One region of the Glutamicibacter sp. AOP12-B1-11 genome, then DNA from elsewhere that is predicted to be linked to it. Evidence: riboswitches for the same ligand, from Rfam matches in the RefSeq annotation. Region 1 holds a riboswitch; each other region holds the start of a gene.
The links. Region 1 has a riboswitch for S-adenosylmethionine ahead of ACT3UQ_RS00860 (acyl-CoA dehydrogenase family protein). Riboswitches for the same ligand answer to the same signal wherever they lie in the genome.
Positions count from the first base shown of each region.

Region 2: linked by a shared signal. The riboswitch ahead of ACT3UQ_RS15595 (O-acetylhomoserine aminocarboxypropyltransferase/cysteine synthase family protein) and the one ahead of ACT3UQ_RS00860 (acyl-CoA dehydrogenase family protein) in region 1 are both predicted to bind S-adenosylmethionine.
Region 3: linked by a shared signal. The riboswitch ahead of ACT3UQ_RS04390 (bifunctional o-acetylhomoserine/o-acetylserine sulfhydrylase) and the one ahead of ACT3UQ_RS00860 (acyl-CoA dehydrogenase family protein) in region 1 are both predicted to bind S-adenosylmethionine.

Region 1 is NZ_JBQSYL010000001.1:162,104-169,861, forward strand. It holds gene katG (catalase/peroxidase HPI) at 1-2, opposite strand, end outside; gene ACT3UQ_RS00835 (Fur family transcriptional regulator) at 98-550, opposite strand; gene acs (acetate--CoA ligase) at 698-2,662, opposite strand; gene ACT3UQ_RS00845 (ABC transporter permease) at 2,695-3,516, opposite strand; gene ACT3UQ_RS00850 (aliphatic sulfonate ABC transporter substrate-binding protein) at 3,522-4,538, opposite strand; gene ACT3UQ_RS00855 (ABC transporter ATP-binding protein) at 4,601-5,413, opposite strand; SAM riboswitch class I at 5,419-5,526, opposite strand; SAM riboswitch class I at 5,792-5,891, shown strand; gene ACT3UQ_RS00860 (acyl-CoA dehydrogenase family protein) at 5,908-7,242, shown strand; gene ACT3UQ_RS00865 (LLM class flavin-dependent oxidoreductase) at 7,307-7,758, shown strand, end outside.
Region 2 is NZ_JBQSYL010000028.1:20,193-27,950, reverse strand. It holds gene ACT3UQ_RS15615 (Gfo/Idh/MocA family protein) at 1-753, shown strand, start outside; gene ACT3UQ_RS15610 (bile acid:sodium symporter family protein) at 850-1,851, opposite strand; gene ACT3UQ_RS15605 (HNH endonuclease signature motif containing protein) at 1,919-3,835, opposite strand; gene ACT3UQ_RS15600 (cystathionine gamma-synthase) at 3,856-5,076, opposite strand; gene ACT3UQ_RS15595 (O-acetylhomoserine aminocarboxypropyltransferase/cysteine synthase family protein) at 5,073-6,383, opposite strand; SAM riboswitch class I at 6,504-6,594, opposite strand; gene ACT3UQ_RS15590 (LysR family transcriptional regulator) at 6,833-7,758, opposite strand, start outside.
Region 3 is NZ_JBQSYL010000005.1:105,146-112,903, reverse strand. It holds gene metX (homoserine O-acetyltransferase MetX) at 1-555, opposite strand, end outside; gene ACT3UQ_RS04390 (bifunctional o-acetylhomoserine/o-acetylserine sulfhydrylase) at 558-1,901, opposite strand; SAM riboswitch class IV at 1,993-2,110, opposite strand; gene ACT3UQ_RS04385 (VOC family protein) at 2,284-2,928, shown strand; gene ACT3UQ_RS04380 (GNAT family acetyltransferase) at 3,026-3,433, opposite strand; gene ACT3UQ_RS04375 (CPBP family intramembrane glutamic endopeptidase) at 3,491-4,243, opposite strand; gene ACT3UQ_RS04370 (DeoR/GlpR family DNA-binding transcription regulator) at 4,363-5,166, opposite strand; gene ACT3UQ_RS04365 (copper homeostasis protein CutC) at 5,179-5,889, opposite strand; gene ACT3UQ_RS04360 (carbohydrate ABC transporter permease) at 5,892-6,749, opposite strand; gene ACT3UQ_RS04355 (carbohydrate ABC transporter permease) at 6,752-7,681, opposite strand.

The sequences.
Region 1 (7,758 bases):
ATGTAGTCTTCCTTCCGATAAGGGATTGGCTTGGTACTCCGTCTCCGTGCGCCGTTGGCCCGCGGAGACGAAAATTAGTTCCTTGCGGTACTTCTTTTCAGACAGTTCCCGTAGCCGGCTGCGCTGTCTTGGCTTGTTGGCAGTCCGGGCAGAGCCCCCAGTAGATGACCTCTGCCTCGTCGATGCTGAAACCGTGGTGATCCGAGGCATGCAAGCACGGTGCGGCTCCGACGGCGCAGTCCACGTCCGCCAGCGTTCCGCAATTGCGGCACACCACATGATGGTGGTTGTCGCCTACGCGGGTTTCGTACCGGGCGATATGACCGTGGGGCTGGATTTGGCGGAGCAGTCCAAGGCTGGTGAGAAGCTTCAGCGAATCGTAGACCGCCTGGTGGGATACCAGCGGGTGCTCTTGGCGCACTGCCTCGATAATGGTTTCGGTATCCGCATGGGGATGAGCTGTCACCGCGGCGAGCACCGCGACGCGCGGGCGGGTGACCCGCATCGATGCTTCGCGCAGCACCTTCTCGATTCCCTCGGATGTTGTCATGGTACTAGCTTGCCCTATTTATTTTGAATGAGTCAAGATAATTACTCGTATCTTTTCGCTCCGCTGAAAATTCGTGGTCAGAATCGGTTAAATGAATCTGGCCGACCTTCGCAAGAGCGGATGAAGGTCGGCCAGATCCAGTGGCGGCTAGGGACGAGCGCGGCAGATCTCGTTGAGCCGGGCAATGCATGGTTCATTTTGCAAGCTGGTGGTGTCCCCTAGTCTGGTGCCTTCGAAAAGCTGGGTCAGCAGGCGGCGCATGATTTTGCCCGAGCGGGTCTTGGGCACATCGGGGACCAGGACAATATCGCGTGGTTTGGCGATCGGTCCGATCTGCGTGGTGACGGTTGCGCGCAGCTCGGCGATGAACTGCTGCTGGCGGACGAGCGTCTGCGCATCGGGTTGCGCCGCGACCAGCGAGGCATCCAGCGGCACCACGAACGCGGTGGCCGCGTGCCCGGTTTTCTGATCGGGGGTCGGGCAGACTCCCGCCTCGACCACACCTGGGTGGGTGACCAGTGCGGATTCGATCTCGATGGTGGACAGCCGGTGTCCGGAAATGTTGATCACGTCATCGGTGCGTCCCAGAATGTAGATGTCCCCATCCTCATCGAAGCGCGCGCCGTCCCCGGCCAGGAACCAGCCCTGCGCGGCGTACTGCTCCCAGTAGCTGGTGTAGTAGCGTTCCGGGTTTCCCCAGACCGTGCGGGCCATGGACGGGCCGGTCTGGGTGATCACGATATTTCCCTGCTCGTTGGGCCCCACGCGGCCGCCGGAGGCGTCCACGATGTCCACCGAAACGCCGGGCAGCGCCCGCGAAGCGCAGCCGGGCTTGAAATGCTCGTCGGTAGGCAGCGGGGAGAGGACGGTTGCGCCGGACTCGGACTGCCACCAGGTATCGACCATCGGGATGCCGCCGGGGGTGTCGCGCCCCAGCTGAGCGCGCAGCCAGCGCCACGCCTCGGGGTTGACCGACTCGCCCACGGTGCCGCCCACCCGAACCGAGGACAGGTCATAGCCGGCCGGAACCCCCTCGGGGAACCAGCCCATCAGCGAACGGACCAGGGTCGGCGCGGTGTAGTAGCTGGTGACCTTGTAGCGTTCGATGATTTCGAAGTGGCGGCCCGGGTGCGGTGCGTTGGGCACGCCCTCGTAGATCACCTGGGTGACGCCGTTGGCCAGCGGGCCGTAGATCTCGTAGGTGTGCGCGGTGACCCAAGCCAGGTCCGCGGTGCACCAGTGCACGTCGCTCGCGCGTTGGGATTCGTCGGGGTTGCCGAACAGGAGATTGTGGCTGTACGCGGCCTGGGTCAGGTACCCGCCGGTGGTGTGCACCAGCCCCTTGGGCTGCCCGGTGGTTCCGGAGGTGTACATGATGAACAGCGGGGTCTCTGAATCGAAAGCCTGCGCTGCGTGCTCGGTGGACTGAGTTTCCACCGCCTCGTGCCACCACACATCGCGTCCGGCGGTCCACGGGATCTCATCCCCGGTCCGGCGGATCACCAGAACCTTTTCGATGCTGTTTTCCCCGGATACCGCAAGATCTGCGTTGGCCTTGACCGGAACCGAGGTGCCGCGGCGGAACTGGCCGTCGGTGGTGACCAGCAGCTTGGCCTTGGTGTCCTCCACCCGGAACTTCAACGCCTCCGCGGAAAAGCCGCCGAAGACCAGCGAATGGATCGCCCCGATGCGTGCGCAGGCCAGGGTGATGACGATGGTTTCGACAAGCACCGGCAGATAGATGACCACGCGGTCCCCCTTGGCCACGCCGAGCTCCTGCAGGGCGTTCGCCGCCTGGCTGACGCGCTCCTGGAGGTTCCGGTAGGTCACCGCGATGCGGTCACCGGGCTCGCCCTCGAAGTAGAGGGCGACCTTCTCGCCGTTGCCGGCGGCCACATGGCGGTCGGCGCAGTTCACCGCGGCGTTGAGCTTGCCCCCGAGGTACCAGGAGATCTGCGGGCCGCGCTTGGCTTGTGCGTCTGCCGGGATGATCTGGCTGGTGGTGTGCCATGGGGTGTCCCAGTCAAGCAGGTTCGCCGCCTCGTCCCAGAACTCCTGGCGTGCCTCGGCGTTGGAGGGCTGATTTGTACTGGCCAATTCGATGGTGGTCATTGCGGTCCTTGAACGTGATTCGAGTTGTTGGCTTAGGTCCAGCGGTTGATCGCCCAGCGTTCTGCTACCGAGAGCAGGGCATCGGTGATCTTTCCGAAGACGGCGAGCAGGATAATTGTCAGGATCAACCGGTCGATGCGACCGTTGTTCTGCGAGTCGGTGAGCAGATAGCCCAGCCCCATGGAGGCGCCGAGCAGTTCGGCGGCGACCAGGAACAGCCAGGCCTGGGCCAAGGCGAGGCGAAGCCCGGAGAAGACCGAGGGAACCACCGCGGGAAGCTGCACGGTGCGCAGCAGCTTCAGGCCGTTCAGTCCGAACGCGCGCGCGGCTTCGATGAGCTGGCGGTCCACGTGGCGCAGGGCCAAGGCAACGGTGGTGAACACCGGGAAGAATGCGCCGATGATGACCAGCGTGACCTTGGAGTCCTCGCCCATCTTCATCCACAGGATGAGCAGCGGAACCCAGGCCAGCGAAGGCACGGCGCGCAGCGCCCCGATGCTCAGGCCGAGCAGTGCGTCGGCGAGCCGGGACAGTCCGACCAGCGCGCCGAACAGCAGGCCGAGCAGCGAGCCGAAGAAGAATCCGAGCAGTACACGCTGGGTCGAAATGCCCACATGTTTGCCCAGCTCGCCGCCTTCGAGCAGTTCGCCGGCCGCGGCCACCACGGCCGCCGGAGTCGGCAAGGACCACGGCGCGACGATGCCGGTGGTCGTCACCACCTGCCAGGTGAGCAAGACGATGAGCGGCAGGATCAGCGCGAGCAACCAGTGCGGTAGCTTCAGAAGCCTGGCGCCAAGGCTTTCGCGTGCCTGCACCGGCGTGCTGGCTTGCTGGGTTTGGTTCGCTGAAGACATGTTGCTTATTCCCCGGCGATCTTCGTCGCGTCGGCCTGGGCAGCGAACTGCTCATCCACCAGGGATTCCAGCGCTTGATCGACTGCGTCCTGGGTGGAGACGTCCTTGTTGGCCACGAAGGTAGGTCCGATATTGCGCAGCACCGAAATGAAATCCTCACCCGGCACGGTGTCCACGTCGAGGTTCGAGCGTTCCTCGATCACCTGGGTGGCGACCGGGGCCTCCAGACCTGCAACCTCGGCCAGAATGCTCGCCGTTTCACCAGGATTGGCGGCGGCCCATCCGCGAGCCTTCTCGTAGGAGTCCACCACCAGCTGGGCGAGTTCGGGGCTCTCCTCGATGAAATCTTCGCGGGCATTCAACGCGCCATAGGTGTTGAAGTCCAAGTTACGGTAGAGCAGCTTCGCGCCGTCCTGTTCGGCATCGGCCATGATCGGATCCAGGCCGCTCCAGGCATCGACCGAACCGTTGACCAGCGCGGTGCGCCCATCGGCGTGCTGCACGTTCTGCAAGGTGATGTCCGAATCGCTCAGACCGGCTTCGGCCAAGGATTGCAGCAAGAAGAAGTAGGGGTCGGTGCCCTTGGTGGCCGCGACCTGTTTGCCCTCAAGGTCCTTGACCGACTTGATATCCGAGTCCTCGTTCACCACTAGGGCGGACCATTCGGGCTGCGAATACAGCGAGATGGTCTTGATAGGTGAGCCGTTGGAGCGGGCCAGCAGTGCTGCCGAACCGGCGGTGGATCCCACATCCACGGCATCGGCGCGCAGCGCCTCGTTGGCCTTGTTCGAGCCGGCCGACTGGATCCATTCGACGCTGACCCCTTGTTCCTTAGCGGCGGCGTCCAGCCACCCCTTTTCTTTCAGGACCAGGCTCAGCGGATTGTAGGTGGCGAAGTCGATGGACAGCGTCTGGCCGTCGGCTGCGGCGTTCTCGCCCGCGCATCCGGTCAGCACCAGGGCCGAAATGCCAAGCGTTGCTACGGATAGTGCGGCGCGACGGGAAAAACGATTCGAGAGCATGGAAAATCCTTGATTTGTGCGAATGGAAGGCCCGCGGGACCAAATGAGTGCGGTAGAAAGTGCTAGTGGTTCGTCGGATCAACGCCGAGCAGGCTCAGCAGCGCTGTGCGGTGGGCGACGAATTCGCTGCTCGTATGGCTGCGCGGGTGCGCCGCGGACAGGACTCGATCCTCGATCACGGTCGCCGAGGCCTGGCCCTCGGGTCGGCCCAGCACGACGATGCGGTCGGCGAGAGTCAGCGCCTCATCGACGTCGTGGGTCACCAGCAGCACGGTAGTCGGGAAAGACTTATGGATGGCCAGCAGCAGATCCTGCATTTTCATTCGGGTCAGCGCATCGAGCGCACCAAAGGGTTCGTCGAGAAGCAGGACGCCCGGGCGCCGGGCCAACGCGCGAGCAAGCGAAACCCGCTGAGCCATGCCCCCGGAAATTTCACGTGGGCGCAGATCTGCTGCGTGGCTCAAGCCGGTCAGCTCCAGCAGCTCGGCGATCAGCTGGCGCCCGGATTGCTTGTCGGTTCCCGGCGCAAGGCCGATGGACACGTTGTCTCGGACCGAGCGCCAAGGCAATAGCCGTGGTTCCTGGAATGCAACGGCGCACCGCTCATCTATCCCCGTCACGGCGCGGCTTCCGATGACCACCGACCCGGTGGAGGGGCGGTCCAGGCCGGAGGCCGCCCGCAAGAGAGTGGATTTGCCGCAACCGCTTGCGCCGAGAATTGCAACAATCTGGCCCGCTCCGAGGCGCAGATTCACGTCGCGAAGCACCGTGTTGCTTTCCTTCTTGGCGGTGAAAGTACGCGATAGCTCGAGGAACTCCACGTCGAGCGCCGTTGCGCTTTGGACGGTCTCGGGCAAGGCAAAGGCTGTAGTCATTTTCATCTCCATCGTTCCTGGCGGTAGCACCGGACACCGTTTGGTTTATTAACCGTGTGTGGTGGTTGCTGCGGCGTCACAGAGCCAGATCTCTTAGCCGCTCGGGATGGTTACACGACTATTACAGGCCTTCGAACGATTTCAATGCAAATCTTTCGTAACATGAAAAATATTCGATAGATGCGTCACATCATCGTGATGTTTCGATTTTTATTTCATCAATCGCGTATTTGGCCGAAAAATCGCTAAACGCTAGGTATTGCGTTCGACCTCGCTAGGCAAGTGCTGTCCTTGATGCATTTCAATCTCCATCCGCACACGACGAAATGTGACTAACCGGGTTGATGGCGATGTAAACCTCAGGCTACAAATGATTACGAACCATCCAGAGCGACCGAGAGATCTGGCTCGTCGACGTCGCAGCAACCACCCACCAAATATTGGCGCGGGACGGTGCTACAGCCAGGACCGATGGAAAGAATTGAGGACTTCCGATGTCATTTGGCGATCCCGCTGGCGACTTTAATGCGCTCAGCGACCCGTCTATTGCGGGTAGCGCGGTGGGGCTTGACGACCTTCCACAAGAACTTCCTACCCGGCAGTTGCTGAAGATCACCCCGGGCCCCGGCGCTGACGAGCAGTATGAACGGCTTGCCGGCATTTTCCGTCCGGTATTCGCGCAGATCGCCTCGGGTGCAAGAGAACGCGACCGGCAGCGGATCCTGCCATTCGAACAGGTCGGCTTGCTGAACCGCGAGCGCTTCGGTGCGCTGCGCCTGCCGGTCGCCGACGGCGGCCACGGGGCGCGCTTGAGCGATGTCTTCCGGCTGCTCATCGAATTAGCCGAGGCGGACTCGCATGTGGCCCAGCTATGGCGCGCGCACATTGCCTTCGTGGAAAATGCGGTGCGGCTGGAAGATGCGCAGCTCCGCAGCAAATGGGTTTCCCGGATCAGCTCGGGGCAGATCGTGGGCAACGCCTACACCGAGGAAGGCGGCAACGCCCTCGGGTTGCTCAACACCAAGGTCACCGAGGAGGGTTCGCGCTGGCTGGTCAATGGGCGGAAGTTCTACTGCACCGGCACCATCTTCGCCGACTGGACCACCGTAGCGGTGGCGCACCCGCAACTCCCAGGGCGCCAGATCGCGGTAGTTTCCACCCAGCACAGCGGCGTGAAAATCCTCGATGACTGGGACGGGTTCGGCCAACAGCTCACCGGTACCGGCAGCACCGAATTCCATGAGGTCCCGGTGGACACCTTCATGCCGGAGGACCCCACGGATCCGGAAGCCGCGATCTTCCAACTCGTGCTCATGGCGGTACAGGCCGGAATCGGACGCGCGGCACTGAACGACCTGCGCTCCTCCGTGCAGGCGCGTACCCGCAGTTTCAGCACCGGCACCGGAGTTCCGGTGCACCGCGAACCGCAGGTCTTGCAGCTCGTCGGGGAGGTCTCCGCCGAAATCTTCGCCGCGGAGTCCGTGGTCATGGGCGCGGTGCTGGAGGTCGAGTCGGCGATGGCAGACGCGAACCTGAATGCCGAGGAGCGCTTTGCCGTGTGCGAACTGGCGGCCAACCGTGCCCAGACGATCGTGCAGCCGCTGGTCATCGGAGCGACCAGCAAGCTCTTCGACGCGCTGGGTGCATCTTCCACCCGCAATAGCTGCAATATGGACCGCCACTGGCGCAACGCCCGCACCATTGCGACGCACAACCCGGCGATCTACAAGGCGCGCATCGTGGGGGACTACGAGATCAACGGCGTGCAGCCCCAGCGGCTGTCCGTCACGGGCACGGTAACCGGAGCAAACCGGTTCTCCGGCAGCTAGGCAACACTCTTCGAACACAGATTTTTAGACTAACCAGATTTCTTCTATGGATAGGGGCACACCAATGAGCGAGAACAAGCGCGAAATCCTTTTTAACGCCTTCGATATGAACTGCGTGGTGCACCAGTCGCCGGGCCTCTGGCGCCACCCGGATGACAAGGCGTCGACCTACAACACCCTGGGCTACTGGACCCACCTGGCCAAGGTGCTGGAAAAGGGCAAGTTCGACGGCCTGTTCCTCGCCGATGTGCTGGGCACCTACGACGTCTACAAGGGCACCAACGAAACTCCGCTGCGCAGCGGTGCGCAGGCGCCGGTCAATGACCCGATGATGCTCGTCTCCGCGATGGCCGCGGTCACCGAGAACCTCGGCTTCGGCGTCACCGCGGGTACCGCCTATGAGCACCCTTATGCCTTCGCGCGCCGCCTGGCCACCCTGGACCACCTGACCAACGGCCGCGTGGGCTGGAATGTGGTCACCGGCTACCTGCCATCGGCCGCCCGAAACATGGGCCA
Region 2 (7,758 bases), on a different contig from region 1:
ATCGCCATGGCTGCGCTGGCGGCCGGCAAGCATGTGGTCTGCGAGAAGTCGCTGACCATCAACGCATCCGAGGCGCGCACGCTGGTGGAATTCGCGGCCGAACGTTCGCTGTTCCTGATGGAAGCGCTCTGGGCACGCTTCACTCCGGCATTCGCCCGGGCCCTGGCGATCCTCGCATCGGGGGAACTGGGCGAGGTCACCTGGGTGCAGGCGGATCTGGGGTTCCACGCCGCCTATGATCCGGCCTCGCGCCTCTTCGACCCGAAGGCCGGCGGCGGGGCCCTGCTGGATCTGGGCGTGTACCCGCTGACCTGGGCCATCGGCGCCCTCGGCTTCCCCGAGTCGGTGCACGCGGTAGCTCAGCTCAATCGGGACGGCGTGGATACGCAGACCGCGATGAACCTCTCATACGCCGGTGGCAAGCATGCCCAGTTGCTGCTGACGCTCAACGGGGGCGCCCCGCAGCAGGCGCGAGTCACCGGCACCGGCGGATGGCTGGCCACGAACGCGCCGCTGTACAACGCGAGCAAATTATTCATCCACCCCACCGATGGCCCGCCCCGCGTAGAAGAGTTCGAGGCGGTAGGCGAGAACTACGGATACGAATTCCGCGAGGCGACCCGCTGCATCCAGCAGGGGCTCACCCAGTCGCCCACGATGCCCTGGGAGCACTCGGTGAAAACCATGGAGCTCTTCGATACGATCCGCGAGTCTGCAGGGGTCGTCTACCCGAACGATCTGGTGACGCGCTGAGCTCCGGTCGCGTCAAAGCTCTGCGGCACAAAAGCGCCGGCCCCACGCTGAATTTCAACGTGAGGCCGGCGCTTTTTGCGTGGTGCAGCCGTGCGGCTAGTTGAGGGGCTGTTCCGCGGTGGCCAGCTGGTCATTTTTGGCGCTGCTGCGCCGCCAGTAGGCGGCAATGAGCGCGCCGGAGAGGTTGTGCCAGACGGAGAAGACCGCGCCGGGAAGCGCCGCCTCGGGGGTGAAGAAGTCCTTGGCCAGCCCCGAGGCGAGGCCGGAGTTCTGCATGCCGATCTCCACGGCCATGGTGCGGCGGCTCGCGATCGGCTGCTTGAACAGCTTCGCGGTGCCATAGCCCAGGGCGATGCCCCCGGCGTTGTGCAGGATCACCGCGAGCAGGATCAGCAGGCCCGCGCTGAAGATGGCCGCCGAGCTGCCAGCCACCACGATGACCACCACGAAGGTGATCGCGATGACCGAAACCCACGGCAGGGCCGGCAGCACCATGTTGACCAGGCGCGGCAGGATCGTGCGCAAGACGAGGCCCAGGACCACCGGAATGAGCACGATCTGCACAATGGACAGCGCCATGGTTCCCGCGGCCACCGGCAGGTATTGCCCGGCGAGCCACAGGGCCAGCAGCGGGGTGAAGATCGGCGCGAGCAGCGTCGAGACCGAGGTCATCGTCACCGAGAGGGCCACGTCGCCCTTGGCCAGGTAGGTGACCACATTCGAGGCGGTGCCGCCCGGGGCGCAACCGACCAGGATGACGCCGGCGGCCAGCGCCGGCGGCAGCGCCAACGCCATGGCGATGCCCAGGCCCAGCAGCGGCATGATGACGAATTGGGCGATGACTCCGAGGAGCACCGGCAGTGGCCTGCGCACCACGAGGGCAAAATCGGGCAAGGTGAGCGTGAGCCCCATGCCGAACATGATGACCATCAGCAGCGGATTGATCAGCTTGGAGAAGCCGGAGAAGGTTTCGGGGGTGAGCAGTGCGAGCGCGCCGCCGGCCAGCACCAGCAGCGGGAAGAGGGTGACCGCAACTTTGGCGCTGCGTTCCTCGCCGGCCTTTTCGGGCGCGGAGTGAACAGGAAGATCAGAAGACATGGGATAATCTTGGCAAATCGATCATCGTTGCGCCAATTGTGACGGCAATTCGATCAAGCGCAGGCGGTCAGGGATCGACGATTTCCACGTCCAGCTGCCCCGCGCGCCACAACCGCGTCATCCGCTGCGCCAGCTCCTCGGCTTCCAAGGCCTCCGAAGGCGTCATGAAAAACGTATTGACCCGCAGGCGCTGTTGTGGATCCAGCTCCTTGGAGAGCAGCACCATTGGCCGGCACCCCTTGATCTTCACCGCGTGGAACAATCCGCAGTGCCGCTCGATATGGTGCACCGAGCAGCCCAACTCCGAGGATTCCACATCCGTGGCTCCGCCCTTCTCCCAGGCGTCCAGATGATCCAGCTCGCACCGCTCGGCGGGCATGCTGCATCCAGGATAGGCGCACCCCCGATAGGCGGCGCGTATCGCCCGGCCCTGAGCCTTGGAAAACAACCGCTGGGTGCGTCCCAAGTCCAATGGCAGGCTCTTGCCGTTGAGCACCAACGGGTACACTCCCGCGTTGCATAACGCCGCCCGGGTTTCGCCTGCCGACAACTCGATGCCCGAGGAGGTTACGGCGAAATCCTTGCCGCGCTCGCGCATCTTCTCGTAGTCCAAGATGATGCTCACCTGCGGGGCGACCAGTCCCGGCCGCTTCCCCTTCGAACCACCCGAACCGGTGCGGTCGGCCATCAGCAGCGCCATGAAGCCGATCAGATACCGGCGTTCGGGCCGCAGCTCTTCCCACGGCGCCTGCGCCTCAGGGCCGGCACGGGCAAGATCTGGCGGGTCAACCGCGGAATCGGGAAGGTCCTCGGCATCGCGGCTCTGCGCCACCGGGGTCGAGAACCGCGGCGCATCGGTGCCCGGGAGCGCCGGCGCTGCAGGACAGCCGCCGGGCAGATCCGCTGGGCGGCTTTCGGCTTCCGCCGCCGGAGCCGCCGGTTCTTCATCCTGGGCTGCGCTGCCGCGCTCCACGGCGTTGCCTGGCTCGTCGTTTTCCGCGGGCTCGGTGGCGTCGTTGCCGGGCTCGGCATGCGCTGGGCGGTTTTCGACGTTCTCGGCATCCGCGTCGCCTTTGGCCCAGCCGGGCATCGAATCCGAGTCGTCCCACGAGCTGCCTGGCTCCCCGGTCAGCTCGGCATCCAAATCCTTCAACGCCTCCCGGTTGCCCGCGATCGTCTTCGGATTGTTCAGCGCCTGCTGGAACGCTTCGATCTGCGCCGCCTGCGCAGGCAGCACGCGCAGCAAGTACTCCACCAGCCCGTTGCGCACCCCGAGCTTGAAAAAGCCGATTTCCGCCAGCAGCGCCTTCATCGGCCGCTTCCCGGCCTTCACCTGCGCGACCAGATCCGCCACATGCTTGCGCGCGGTTTCCGGTTCGTTCTTGATAAAGCTCACCGCTTCGGCCTGCAGCCGCGCTTTGGCGGCCTCGCCCTCGGCTCCTTGGCCCAGATCGTTGCGGGCCGCGTGGATCTTCTTCGCCGTCCCCACGACCAGGCGCGGATCGGCGGCGGGATCGGCGAACTGCTCTGCCAGTTGCGGCAGCCAGGGGTCGAGGCGTTGCCCGGCTTCGTCGACCCCGGCGATCAGGCAATCGGCCTGCACCAGGCGTTCCCGCGCGGTGGTTGCGGGCACGCCCAGCCAGCCGTGCAGCAGCTCCGCGGTCGCCTTGAACTGCGTCCGGCCGGTGGTGGTCTGCCCGTGCAGTGCGTCGAGCTCTTCGGGTGCCGTCTGCGAGCCGGCGTCGGAAATCTTCTGGAGGGACTGCTGGTCCAGCTTGTGCGCTCCGCTGCGGCGCAGTGCGTCGGCCGCATGGATCTGCGCGTGGGCCACGGCCGCGGCGGCCCGCTCGGTGAGCCAGGCGAAGTAGGCGGCGTGCCCCGGGGCGGGCGTCTCGGCGGCGATGGCCTGCGTCGCGGCGGTCATCAGCGCCAGGCCCCGGGCCAGCTGGCCCAGGGCCTCTGCGGTGCTGCGGGAGTTGTCCATGGCCCCAGTGTGCGCGGCGGCTAAAGCTGCAGTGCGGGTTCCCTCGCCGGCTGTGGACAAGTGGTGCGTGCCGGGCCGGCGACGTTACGCGCGGCGGCCAACCCGAGGGAAAGATCCGCGATGAGGTCCTCGGGTTCCTCGATGCCCACCGAAAGGCGGACCAGGTTGGCCGGGATTTCCAGCTCGGTGCCGATCAGCGAGGCATGGGTCATTTCGCGCGGGTAGCAGACCAGGGATTCCACCCCGCCCAGGGAAACCGAGAGCTGGAAGTACTCCATGGATTCGGCGAAAGCGCGCGCGGCGGGTTCGTCGGTGAGCTGCAACGAGACGATGCCGCCAAAACCACGCTGCTGGCGCGCCGCAAGCTCATGGCCGGGATGGGATTCCAACCCGGGGTAATAGACCCGCGTCACCTCAGGCTGGTCATCAAGCCAGCGTGCCAGCTTAGCTGCGGAGGCGCAGTGGCGTTCCATGCGCAGTCCCAAGGTCTTCAGGCCGCGTGCGGCCAGGTAGGAATCCTGCGGGCCGGCCACCGCGCCGCCGGCGAATTGCTGGAAGCCGACGGCTTCGGCCAGCGGCTGGCCACGGAAGAGGTGATCGGCGACGATCACCGCCCCGCCGAGCACATCCGAGTGTCCCCCGATGTACTTGGTGGTGGAGTGGACCACCGCGTGGGCCCCGAAGTCCAAAGGCCGCTGCAGGTAGGGAGTGGCGAAGGTGTTGTCCACCACCAGCAGGGCGCCGTGCTCGCGGGCGATGTCCGCCCAGCCGGCAAGATCGGCGATGCCCAGCAGCGGGTTGGAGGGAGTCTCCACCCAAAGCAGCGCGGTGTTCGGGCGCACCGCTGCGCGCACCGAGTCCAGGTTGGTGATATCCACCGCGGAAGAGGTGATGCCCCATTTGCTGTGCAATTTGGAGATCAGCCGGTTGGTGCCGCCGTAGCCGTCGGCGCCCAGGATGATGTGGTCGCCCGGTTCAAGCACCGCACGCAGCAGCGCGTCTTCGGCGGCGATGCCCGAGGCGAAGGCGAACCCCGCGGCTCCGCCTTCCAGGGCGGTGAGCTGCGCTTCGAAGCCATCGCGGGTCGGGTTCGAGCCGCGGGAGTATTCGTGCCCGGAGCGCAAGACGTTGATTCCGTCCTGGATGAACGTGCTGGTTTGGTAGATCGGTGGGACCACGGCTCCGGTGTGCGGGTCTTTATGCTGGCCGGCGTGGACGGCGAGGGTGTTGAAGCCGCTCATGATGCTCCTTGGGTTTGCGGGGCCAGGGCCCGGTTTAGTGCGCTGTCCAGCGCTTGGGTGAGGTCGGCGAGCAGATCGGCGGGGTCTTCAAGCCCCACCGAAAGGCGCAGGGTGGAGGTGTTCAGGCCCGCGGCGAGAAGTTGCTCCGCGGAGAGCCGGCAGTGCGTCATGGTGGCCGGGTGGGCGACCATGGTGCGGGTATCGCCCACATTTGCGGCCAGGGAAATCAGCTGCAGCCCGTCGATCACCGGGGACACCAGCGAGGGGTGGGCCAGTTCGATGGCCAGCACGCAACCGGTGCCCTTGGGCGTGAGCTTTTTGGCCAGCTCGTGGCTCGGGTGGGCCGGCAGCGAAGGGTGGTGGATGGCCGCAATGCCCGGGTGATCTGCAAGTTCCTGGATCAGGGTGCTCACGCTGCGCTGCACGTGTGCGGCACGTACCGGCAAGGTTTCGATGCCGGTCAGAATGCCTTGGGCGCTGGCCGGGGCCAAGGCCGGCCCCAGGTCGTGCAGGAATTTGGAGCGGACCAGCATGGCGTAGGCGGCCGATCCGTGGCGTTCAAGCAGCGAGGCATTGTTCAGCCGCACTCGCGGGGCGGCGATTTGCGGCCAGCGGGTGGAATCCGAGAAATCGAACTTCCCCGAATCCACGACCACGCCGCCGAGCACCGAGCCGTGTCCGGCTAGTCCCTTGGTGGCCGAGTGCACCACAATGTCGGCGCCAAAATCCAGCGGGCGAATATTCAGCGGGGTGGCCAGCGTATTGTCGACGACCACCGGAATGTTGTGCTCGTGCCCGATCGCCGAGATGGCGGGCAGGTCCGCCACGGTGCACAGCGGGTTGGAGACGGACTCCAGGAAGAACGCCCGGGTGTCTTCTTCGATGGCCCCGGCCCAAGCTGCGGGGTCGGCCTGGTCGACAAAGCTGACCCGGATGCCGAAGTCGGCAAAGGTGTCGGTGAACAGGTCCACGGTGCCGCCGTACAGCGAGGAGGAAACCACGATGTGCTTAGGACCCTGGGTCAGGGCAAGCAGCGAGAGTGCAACGGCCGACTGCCCCGAGGCGGTGGCTACCGCTTGGGCTCCGCCTTCAAGGGCGGCCACCCGCTGTTCCAGGATGGCCACGGTGGGGTTGCCGGTGCGTGAATAAGTGAAGCCGGCCTGGCGCAACGCGAATTTTTCGATCGCTTCTGCGTGCGATTCGAACTGGTACGCTGCGCAATTGTGCAGTGGCGGCAGCATCGGGCGGAAATCTCCGCTCGGACGATACCCTGCATGGACCGCGTCGGTTCCTTGGCGTTGGCTCATAGCTCCTTCTCGTTTCTGATCCACGAGAGAGTGCACCGAACACCCGGCGTCGTACCGCCCCTCGGCCGCCCTGAGGCCACAACGGTACGAAGCATGGCGCCTTATGGCACGTTCGGAACTGCTCCATCGTTCCTGGCATTAGCACCTTTCGGTTTCCCGATGGTTGCTGCGACGTCTACGAGCCAGATCTCTCGGTCGCTCTTGATGGGTTGTTGTTCTTCCATGGTTGGACATCGGCATCCGGCGGCGCAAACGACGCCCACGCCCGCGCTTCATACAGGGGCACCTGGCTTCACATCCCGCGCCAGTCCCGTAATGGGGCCCGGCCCGCAGTCCCTTTGTGACGCGCGGCAACCGCCAGAATCCTTGAAGAACCAGGGTTTTGCGCAACTATTATGTCGCCGACGGTCCGCCAAATGACACGGTGTTACGTCTTGGGGGCCGGGGATTCAGTCCAGGACCTCAACTCCGAAGCTTGAGACGACCGAGCGCACCTCGTCCAGATAGCGCCGCGCTTGCTCGGTCAGCGGAATCGCTGCATGGTCGATCCAGCCGATCTCGATGCGCTCATCGACATCCAGCGGGATGGCGACGATGGACGGGTCCAGCTCGTCGCTGATGATGCCCGTGGAGATGGTGTACCCGCCCAGGCCGATCATCAGGTTGAAGATGGTCGCGCGGTCCGAAACCTGGATTTCGCGCTTGCTGGAGCTGGTGGAGAGCACTTCCTCGGCGAAGTAGAACGAGTTGTTCGCACCCTGGTCGAAGGTCAAGCGCGGCAGGTCTTCGAGGTCCTCGAGCGTCACCCGCGCCCGGGAGGCCAGCGGGTTGCTGCGCGAAATGAAGATGTGCGGATCGGCGAGGAACAGGGGGTGGAATACGAGCCGGGACTCGCGCAGCAGCTTGTCGATGACCTTCCGGTTGAAGTCGTTGCGATAGAGGATGCCGATGTCGCTGCGCAGGGTGCGCACGTCCTCGATGATCTGTTCGGTGCGGGTCTCGCGCAGCGAGAATTGATATTCCTCGGCCCCGCTGGCCTGAACCATCCTGACAAAGGCATCCACCGAGAAGGAATAGTGCTGCGTGGAGACGCCGAGCAGGCGACGGACCGAGGGACGCCCGAGGTAGCGATGCTCAAGCAGCTCCACCTGCTCCAGAACCTGCCGGGCATAACCAAGGAATTCTGCTCCCTCGGCGGTGAGCGTCACTCCCCTGGCCGAGCGGACCAGCAAGGTGCGTCCCACGCGGGCTTCGAGCTCCTTCATCGCCGCCGACATGCTCGGCTGTGCGACGTAAATTAGGTCAGCCGCCGCGGAGATCGACCCCTCGCTGGCGACCGCAATGAAATAGCGCAACTGCTGCAGTGTCAAACCAC
Region 3 (7,758 bases), on a different contig from region 1:
GGCCATGACAACCACGTTCTTGACCCGTTCCGGAAATTCGACTGCCCATTCGAGGGCCCGCGCTCCACCCATGGAACCACCGATGACCGTATGCCAGGTGTGCACCCCGAGCAGGTCGGCCAGGCGTGCCTCAAGGCGCACCGAGTCTTTGATCGTGACGAAGGGGAAACGTGAGCCCCAGGCTTCGCCGTGTTCGTCGAGCGAACCGGGCCCGGTGGATCCATTGCAACCACCAATGATGTTGATGGCCAGGACAAAGTAATTGTCTGTATCAACGGTCAGCCCGGGGCCGACAAAGTCTTCCCACCAGCCCGGGGTCTGCGAATCTCCCTGCGATACGTGAGCATCACCGGTCAGCGCGTGCATAACCAGCACCGCATTTGACCCGTCCGCGTTCAGCTGCCCCCATGATTCATAGGCCAGCTCGATACGCGGCAGGTATCCACCGGTTTCGAAGGTGTACTCCCCCACGGACGCGCGGCGCAAAATGCCGTCCTGTCCGTCGGCGAGGTTCTTCGAGTCGAGAGTCTCTTCGGTAGTCACTATGGATGCCATGCCTAGAGGGTTTCCTGCAATTCCTGGTTAGCAGGCTCTGCGATCGCAGCAAAACCAAGTTGCAAGTCAGCGAGTATGTCCTTGATGTTCTCCAACCCCACGCTCAGCCGAACGAGCCCCGGACGCACGCCGGCCGACAGGCGTTCCGCCTCGGTCAGCTGTGCATGGGTGGTCGAAGCGGGGTGAATCACCAGCGAGCGAACGTCGCCGATATTCGCCACATTTGAATGGAGTTCTAGGGCATCTACGAATGCCTTGCCCGCTTCGGCGCCGCCGGCAACGTCAAAGGCGATGACCGCCCCAACACCGTTTGGCGCATATTTCTGGCCACGCTCAAACCATGGCGAGGAAGGCAACCCGGCATAGGCGACCAGCTCGACTTGCTCATGGCCTTCAAGCCAGGCGGCGACTTCCTTGGCATTCTGCACGTGGCGTTCCACGCGGAGCGACAGGGTTTCCAGCCCTTGGGCAATCAAGAAGGCGTTGAAGGGTGCCACCGATGAGCCCAGGTCGCGCAGCAACTGCACGCGTGCCTTGAGGATGTAGGCGAGGTTTGCGCCGAGAATGCCGTTGACGCCCAGATCTCGGGCGAACACCAAACCGTTGTAGGACTCGTCCGGGGTGTTGAAATCAGGGAAGCGTTCCGGATCCTTGGCGAAGTCGAACTTCCCCGAATCCACGATGACGCCGGCAATGGCGGTGCCGTGCCCGCCGAGATACTTGGTGGCCGAATGGATGACGATGTCCGCGCCCCACTCGATCGGACGGATCAGGTATGGGGTGGCCAAGGTGTTGTCCACCAGCAACGGAACACCGGCTTCGTGGGCAATCTCCGAGATTCCCTCGATGTCCAGGATGTCCTGACGCGGGTTGGAGACCACCTCGCCGAAGAACGCCTTGGTATTTGGCTGCACAGCCTCGCGCCACTGCGCCAGGTTATCCGGATCGGCCACGAAGGTGACCTGGATGCCGAGCTTGCGCAACGTGTGCTTGAACAGGTTCTGCGTTCCACCATACAGGCTTGGGCTGGCAACGAGGTGGTCGCCGGCCTGGGCCAGGTTCAGGATGGCGAAGGTGGTGGCCGCCTGCCCGGAGGCGAGCAACAGTGCGCCGACACCGCCTTCGAGGTCGGCAATGCGGTTTTCGACGGCTTCCTGGGTTGGATTTCCAATGCGAGTGTAGATCGGCTCCAGCTCCTGCAAGGCGAAGCGCGCGGCCGCGCTCTCTGCGCTGGGGAAGACGAACGAAGACGTCTGATAGATCGGCAAGGCACGCGCTCCGGTAACCGGGTCGGGCTGTTGTCCGGAGTGGATCTGACGCGTCTCAAATGACCAGTTGTTACTCATGGTTTCCTCCATATAGCTTGTTGACTATGGGGGTACACCACTAAAAAACACACCGACAGGAAGCTCCTCGTCGAGGTACTTTCCAGGGGGTAACCCGCGCTTGTCCTAGACACAGTTTGTGCCGAGGGCCAGGTCTTCACCCGGGGCACCCCACCGCGGAGGAGGGTTGCCGCCCAGTAAGCCGGGGCTTGTTACTGGGACTCATGACCTGACACAAGTCTGCCGGACAACCGAAGATCTTGGCAATATGAAGTGGCTCAAAGTGACGCAATCGGTCATATTGCACTTTTATAACGCAATTTATGCAGAGCGTTCGATCGCCAGTTTGCCAGTTAGGGTAGCCTAAGTCGAGACTTGAATCACATAGTGACATGATGGGCACATGATGAGGCTAGATCACGTTACGTACGCATGTGGCCCGGACGGGCTCATGCCAACCGCCGAAAGAATCTCCGAGGCTTTGGGCTTGGAATTCGTCAAGGGAGGCGTGCATCCGCGATTCGGAACTCGCAATGTAATTTTCCCGCTCAAGCATGACCAATACCTAGAAGTAGTTGAAGTTCTGAACCACCCCGCTAGCGACAAGGCACCGTTTGGGCAGGCGGTCCGTGCCCGTTCCGAGCTGGGCGGCGGATGGATGGGATGGTGTGTTTCAGTTGAGGATCTCTCAAGCGCAGAAGAGCGCCTGGGACGCAAATCGGTTCCGGGTAACCGCAAGTTCCCTGACGGCCGCGAACTCACCTGGCAGCAGATTGGCATCAAGGGTCTGATCGCGGACCCGCAGGTTCCATACTTGTTGCGCTGGGACGCCGGCACCGAAGACTTGCACCCTTCCCGTGCGCTGGATCCCGCTGGCCAGATCCAGAGCATTGCCATTGCCGGTTCACGCGACCGAGTCCTTGATTGGCTGGGGCAGCCAGAAAACGTGAATCTCGGTGCGGTGAGCATGGAGTATGAAGCACCCAACGGGACCCCGGGCATCTTGTCTGTAACTTTCGAAACCGATAACGGTACCGTGGTGCTGTAAGACAAGGTACGCACGAAGGTAGGTGGGGGCAATGGCGCCCCCACCTACTCTTCTTTAATGCCAGTTGTGCGCTCAAACTGGCAAGGCTCTGCTCTGCCTATAGCCGCTTGCCCAAAACCACAATGTCTTGGGTTTCGTAGCCTTGCTGCTCGTAGAATCGAATGACCTGCGAGTTCTCGGAGCGAACCATCAGCTGCACCTTGGGCACCGAACGTCGGCGCAACCAATCGGTGGCCGCGCCAACGATCTGTTGGCCCAGTCCTTGGCCCTGGCTCTCGGGACGGACCGCAACGTAGTACAGCCACCCGCGGTGACCATCAAAACCAACCATCGCGGAGGCAAGCAGCGCTCCGTCGCGGTGCCCCACAAGAATTGTGGATGACTCGTTGCGTAGCGCTTGTTCCGCATCGGCCAGCGGATCATTCCAAGGCCGGGTGAGTTCCACCCGTTGCCAGAGTGCGACCACCTCGGCAAGGCCATTCATCTGAAGCTCGCTAATCTGCATTTTCACTCCCCTGCTAAAAGCACTCCGAAATTGGGCCATCGTGAATCTGGAAAGTGCTCAGGCACCAATGCCGATGGCCGGGCCGATGAGCAAGAAGCCTACAAAACCAACGGCATCCAGCAGGAAATGTGCGATGACCAGGGGCATGACGCGACCGTATTTATGATAGAGCCAGCCAAAGACCACACCCATGGCGAAGTTGCCGATCATCGGTCCGGCCCCTTGGTACAGATGATAGCTTCCGCGCAGCAGGGCCGAACCGAGAATCAGCACCCAGGGTCCAAGATTGAGTCTCTTGCCGTAGCCGAAGAGGAAAGCCAACATCACGACTTCCTCCAGTACTGCATGGCGTACCGCTGAAAGGACCAGCACCGGCACACTCCACCAGTAGTCTGCGAGATTTGCCGTGGCCAGCGCTGTGGTGATGCCGAATGCTCGACCCGCTGCATATACGCCTAGCGTGCCGATTCCCATGACGAGAAACAAGCACACCCCGAGCAGCGCATCCTTGCCAGGACGACGGAAATCGAAGCCTATGTCCCTGATGCTTCGTCCGAGCGTTCGATGCATGAAATAGAGCGCGAGGGCCACCGGGAGCAGGGCGAAAAGGATATCCAGGAGCTGGTACGCCAGGTCAAAGTATTCTCGCGTGTTCAACGGATTGTTCATGGATGTGGCCTGCTCGCGCAGTGGCGCACGAGTCGCCTTGTCGGCAAAGCTGATAAGCGAATACACGGCGCTCTGTCCGAGTGAGAGCCCTAGAACGAGGAAAATCTCAATCTTCAGGATGCGAGTGCCGCTCGTCGTCAATGTCTTTTCACCAGTCACATATCGATCATAGACTTCGACTGCTGTGCTGCGGCTGAGCAAGGAGTCCGAGCGGATCATACTGCAGCGCCTGACCATGCTGCAGCGTTGGCCCGATGCACTTACTGTGCCGCAGACATTCCCGTTTTGGTGATGACCGGGATCCCTGCCATGGCAAGGGCCTCCCGTTGCTCGTCCGTGATCTGATCGTCGGTGATCAGACCGGTGAGGTTTTCGCGATCTAAGATCACGAAGGAATGCCCTCCGATCTTCGAAGCATCTGCCACCAGGTAGCTCCTACGAGACTGGTTGATCATCAATTCGTTGACTGCTGCTTCCATCTCATCGCTGACCATCGCTCCGATGCTCGGTTCCAGCGCATTGATGCCTACAAAAGCCATATCGAGTGTGATTTTGCCAAGCGAATTTTGCGCTAGCGGGCCGACAAGCTCGTAGGAGCGCTCGTTGAGCACCCCACCGGTGACCATAACGCGAATGTGCGGGCGCACGGCGAGCAAAGAGGCGATATTGACTGCGTTGGTAACTACGGTGAGGGTGATACGACCGGGCTCCCCCACTAGATCCTGGCGCATGCCCAGTTCAATGGCTATTGCTTTAGTGGTAGTGCCCCCAGAAAGTCCGACCACGGTATCGGCTTCAACCATGCCAGCGGCGAGCCTTGCGATCTGAAGTTTGCGTTCGTCATGGTCTTCACGCTGATACCGCGAGGGAAGGTCATAGGCGACCGTGTTTGAGACTGCTCCACCGTGGGTTCGAGTGAGAAGCGAGGCATTGGACAGCGAGTCCAGGTCCCGTCGTGCAGTCGCAGGCGAGATTTCCAGCTGCTGAACAATCTGCTCGACATCAATCTGGCCATTGCTAGCCAGGAGGTCGAGGATATGGTTCAGGCGTTCCTCGCGTTTCATGGATCCAGCTCTCTAATAGTGCAAATCATCAAGTAAATTGCGTAGTTCTCTAACCTGTTGTTCATCAACGGCCAGGCTCTGCGCATAAGGTGTTTTGGCGGAGAAATGAACTGCCGCTATGCCTGTGGCATAAGCCGCACGCACGTCCCGTGGCTTCATGCCACCACCGGACATGATTTCAATTCTTCCTTCGGCACGCTGCACCATGCGTTTGATCATGGGTAGCCCTTCACCAACCGTACTTCGTCCTCCGCTAGTCAACACTCGTGTGACCGGAAGTTGCAAAAGCTCAAGGACGCTGTGCGCAGGATCGGGCGTTGCGTCGATGGCGCGGTGCACCGTGATTTCCATTTGCGAATTGATCTGCCGCCCAGCCTCGATCAGCACGCGAATCCCCGGGATATTTAGGGATCCTTCAGCGGTCGTAGCCCCGATGACCAGTCCTTGCACTCCTTCGAAGGCAAGCCGCTGCGCCTGGCTGACCAGCAAATCTAGTTCCTCGGCAGTGTAGGTGAAATCACCGGGACGCTCACGCAAAAGTGCATGTACGCCAAGCGGGGGCGACTGCTCCAGGGCTTTGACCAGCAGTTCGGGGCTTGGGGTAAGCCCGCCGAGTTCCAACGCTTGGCATGCTTCGATTCTGTCGGCTCCTGCGCCCACCGCGCGCGCGGCACAGCTTGGTGAAGTTGCAACGATTTCCAGCGCAGGCGCGTTACCTGGCATAGCTATTTCACCGCCCCAGCGGCAAGGCCACCGATCAGTCGTTTTTCAATCAGGGCGAACAGAATGATCACCGGAACAATCGCGACAATCGAAACCCCAAAGACGTACTGCCAGGCGGTGGAGTACTGTCCCACGAACTTCGTCAACGCCACGGAGAGCGGCTGATTCTCGGCCGTCGACAAGATCACCAATGACGCTGCGAATTCGTTCCAGCAGGAGACAAAGGTGAAGATCACCGCGGTGACGATGCCCGGCCAAACCAAGGGCAGATTGATGGTGAAGAGCACGCGCAGTTTTCCTGCACCGTCGATTTGCGCGGCTTCGTCGATGCTGCGCGGAACGCCTGCGAAGAAGGAGTGCATGATCCATACGGCGAAGGCAAGGTTAAAGGCCGCATTGATCAGAATCATGGCCAGCCACGTGTCATGTAGATCCCACGCAAGCATCTGCTTAAACAGGCCGGCGGTAAGCACCGCAGGCTGCAGCATCTGGGTCACAATGACCAAGAACATAAACACCATTTTGCCCGGGAACTTAAAACGGGCCGTGTAATACGCCGCCGGGGTAGCTACCAAAAGCACCAACAGCGTGGCGAAAACCGAGATGACAATCGTGGAAATGAGGTTATATGGGACCGGTGTCTCTGGAGTCGCCCACATCGAAGCGTAGTTCGACCATTGTGCACCTTCACGAGGGAGATAATCCGGCGGAATAGAGAGGATTTCCGCCTGTGTTTTTATGGAGCCAATGAGCATGGCCAGATATGGCAGAAGGAAGATGAGAACAACTAGTACACCGATCAGCATGCGCATGATCACCGTCTTGCGCGAGGCACGATCGGCGGTGACGAGAAACGCCATCTCTATACCTCCTGCATTGGTTTGACGGACTTGACGTAGATGGCCACGATGACAACAACAATGGCGAAGTTCACCACGGAAAGTGCTGAGGAGATATCCAAGCGGCGATCAAATTGCAGAACCTTGAATATGTAGGTCATGAGCGTGTCGGCGCTGTTTCCCGGAATCGAACCGGTCATCACCTTCAGAATAGGGAGATTATTAAAAACGTTGATGATGTTGATCAGAGCCGCGACGGCGAGCGCCGAGCGCAGCTGCGGGAGGATCACGAAGATGTAGGTTTTCCATTTACCTGCCCCGTCCACCCGAGCTGCCTCTAGGGTTTCTTCCGGGATGGCCTGCATCCCGGCGAGCAGCGTATAGGTGGTAAAGGGTATCGAAACGAAAATGGCAACGACGATCGAAACCAGCATCGCTGGGACCGCATTTTTAGTCCAACCGAACCCTTCGTCCATGAGCCCTATGTCGATGAAGAACTTGTTGAAGATTCCGTAGTTGGGATCCAAGCCGTAGTAGAACACTGTCGTGGTCATGACTACCGAGGCGGCCCAGGGAACGATGACGGCCATTCGCACAAAAGTGCGCCCGGGGAACGGCTTGTTCAAGAATTGGGCGAGAGCCAATGAAAGAAGCACCGTGATCACGACAACGGAGAGGACCCAAACCACGGTGTTGATCATGATCCGAGGCAGTGCCGGATCTTGGAAGACCGTGACGAAGTTGTCCAATCCGACAGAATGAAGGTCGGTGCCAACCGATGAAATCTTACGGGTCGAGTTGTAGATCATGTAACCGGCCGGATACACCACCATGGCCAAAATCAAGAGCAAAGCCGGCCCTATCCAGGGCACTGAGGACAGCAATGACTGCGAGTCATTACCGCGTTTGCGTCTCTTGGCAGGTGCCGGGGTGACCTGTAACGAGGTACTCACGCTCTGCTCTCCTTTATTCTTTCGGCGCCACGGGAAAACTACGAGGGCCGGCCGTATCGTTTGGTTCGGCAACAGAG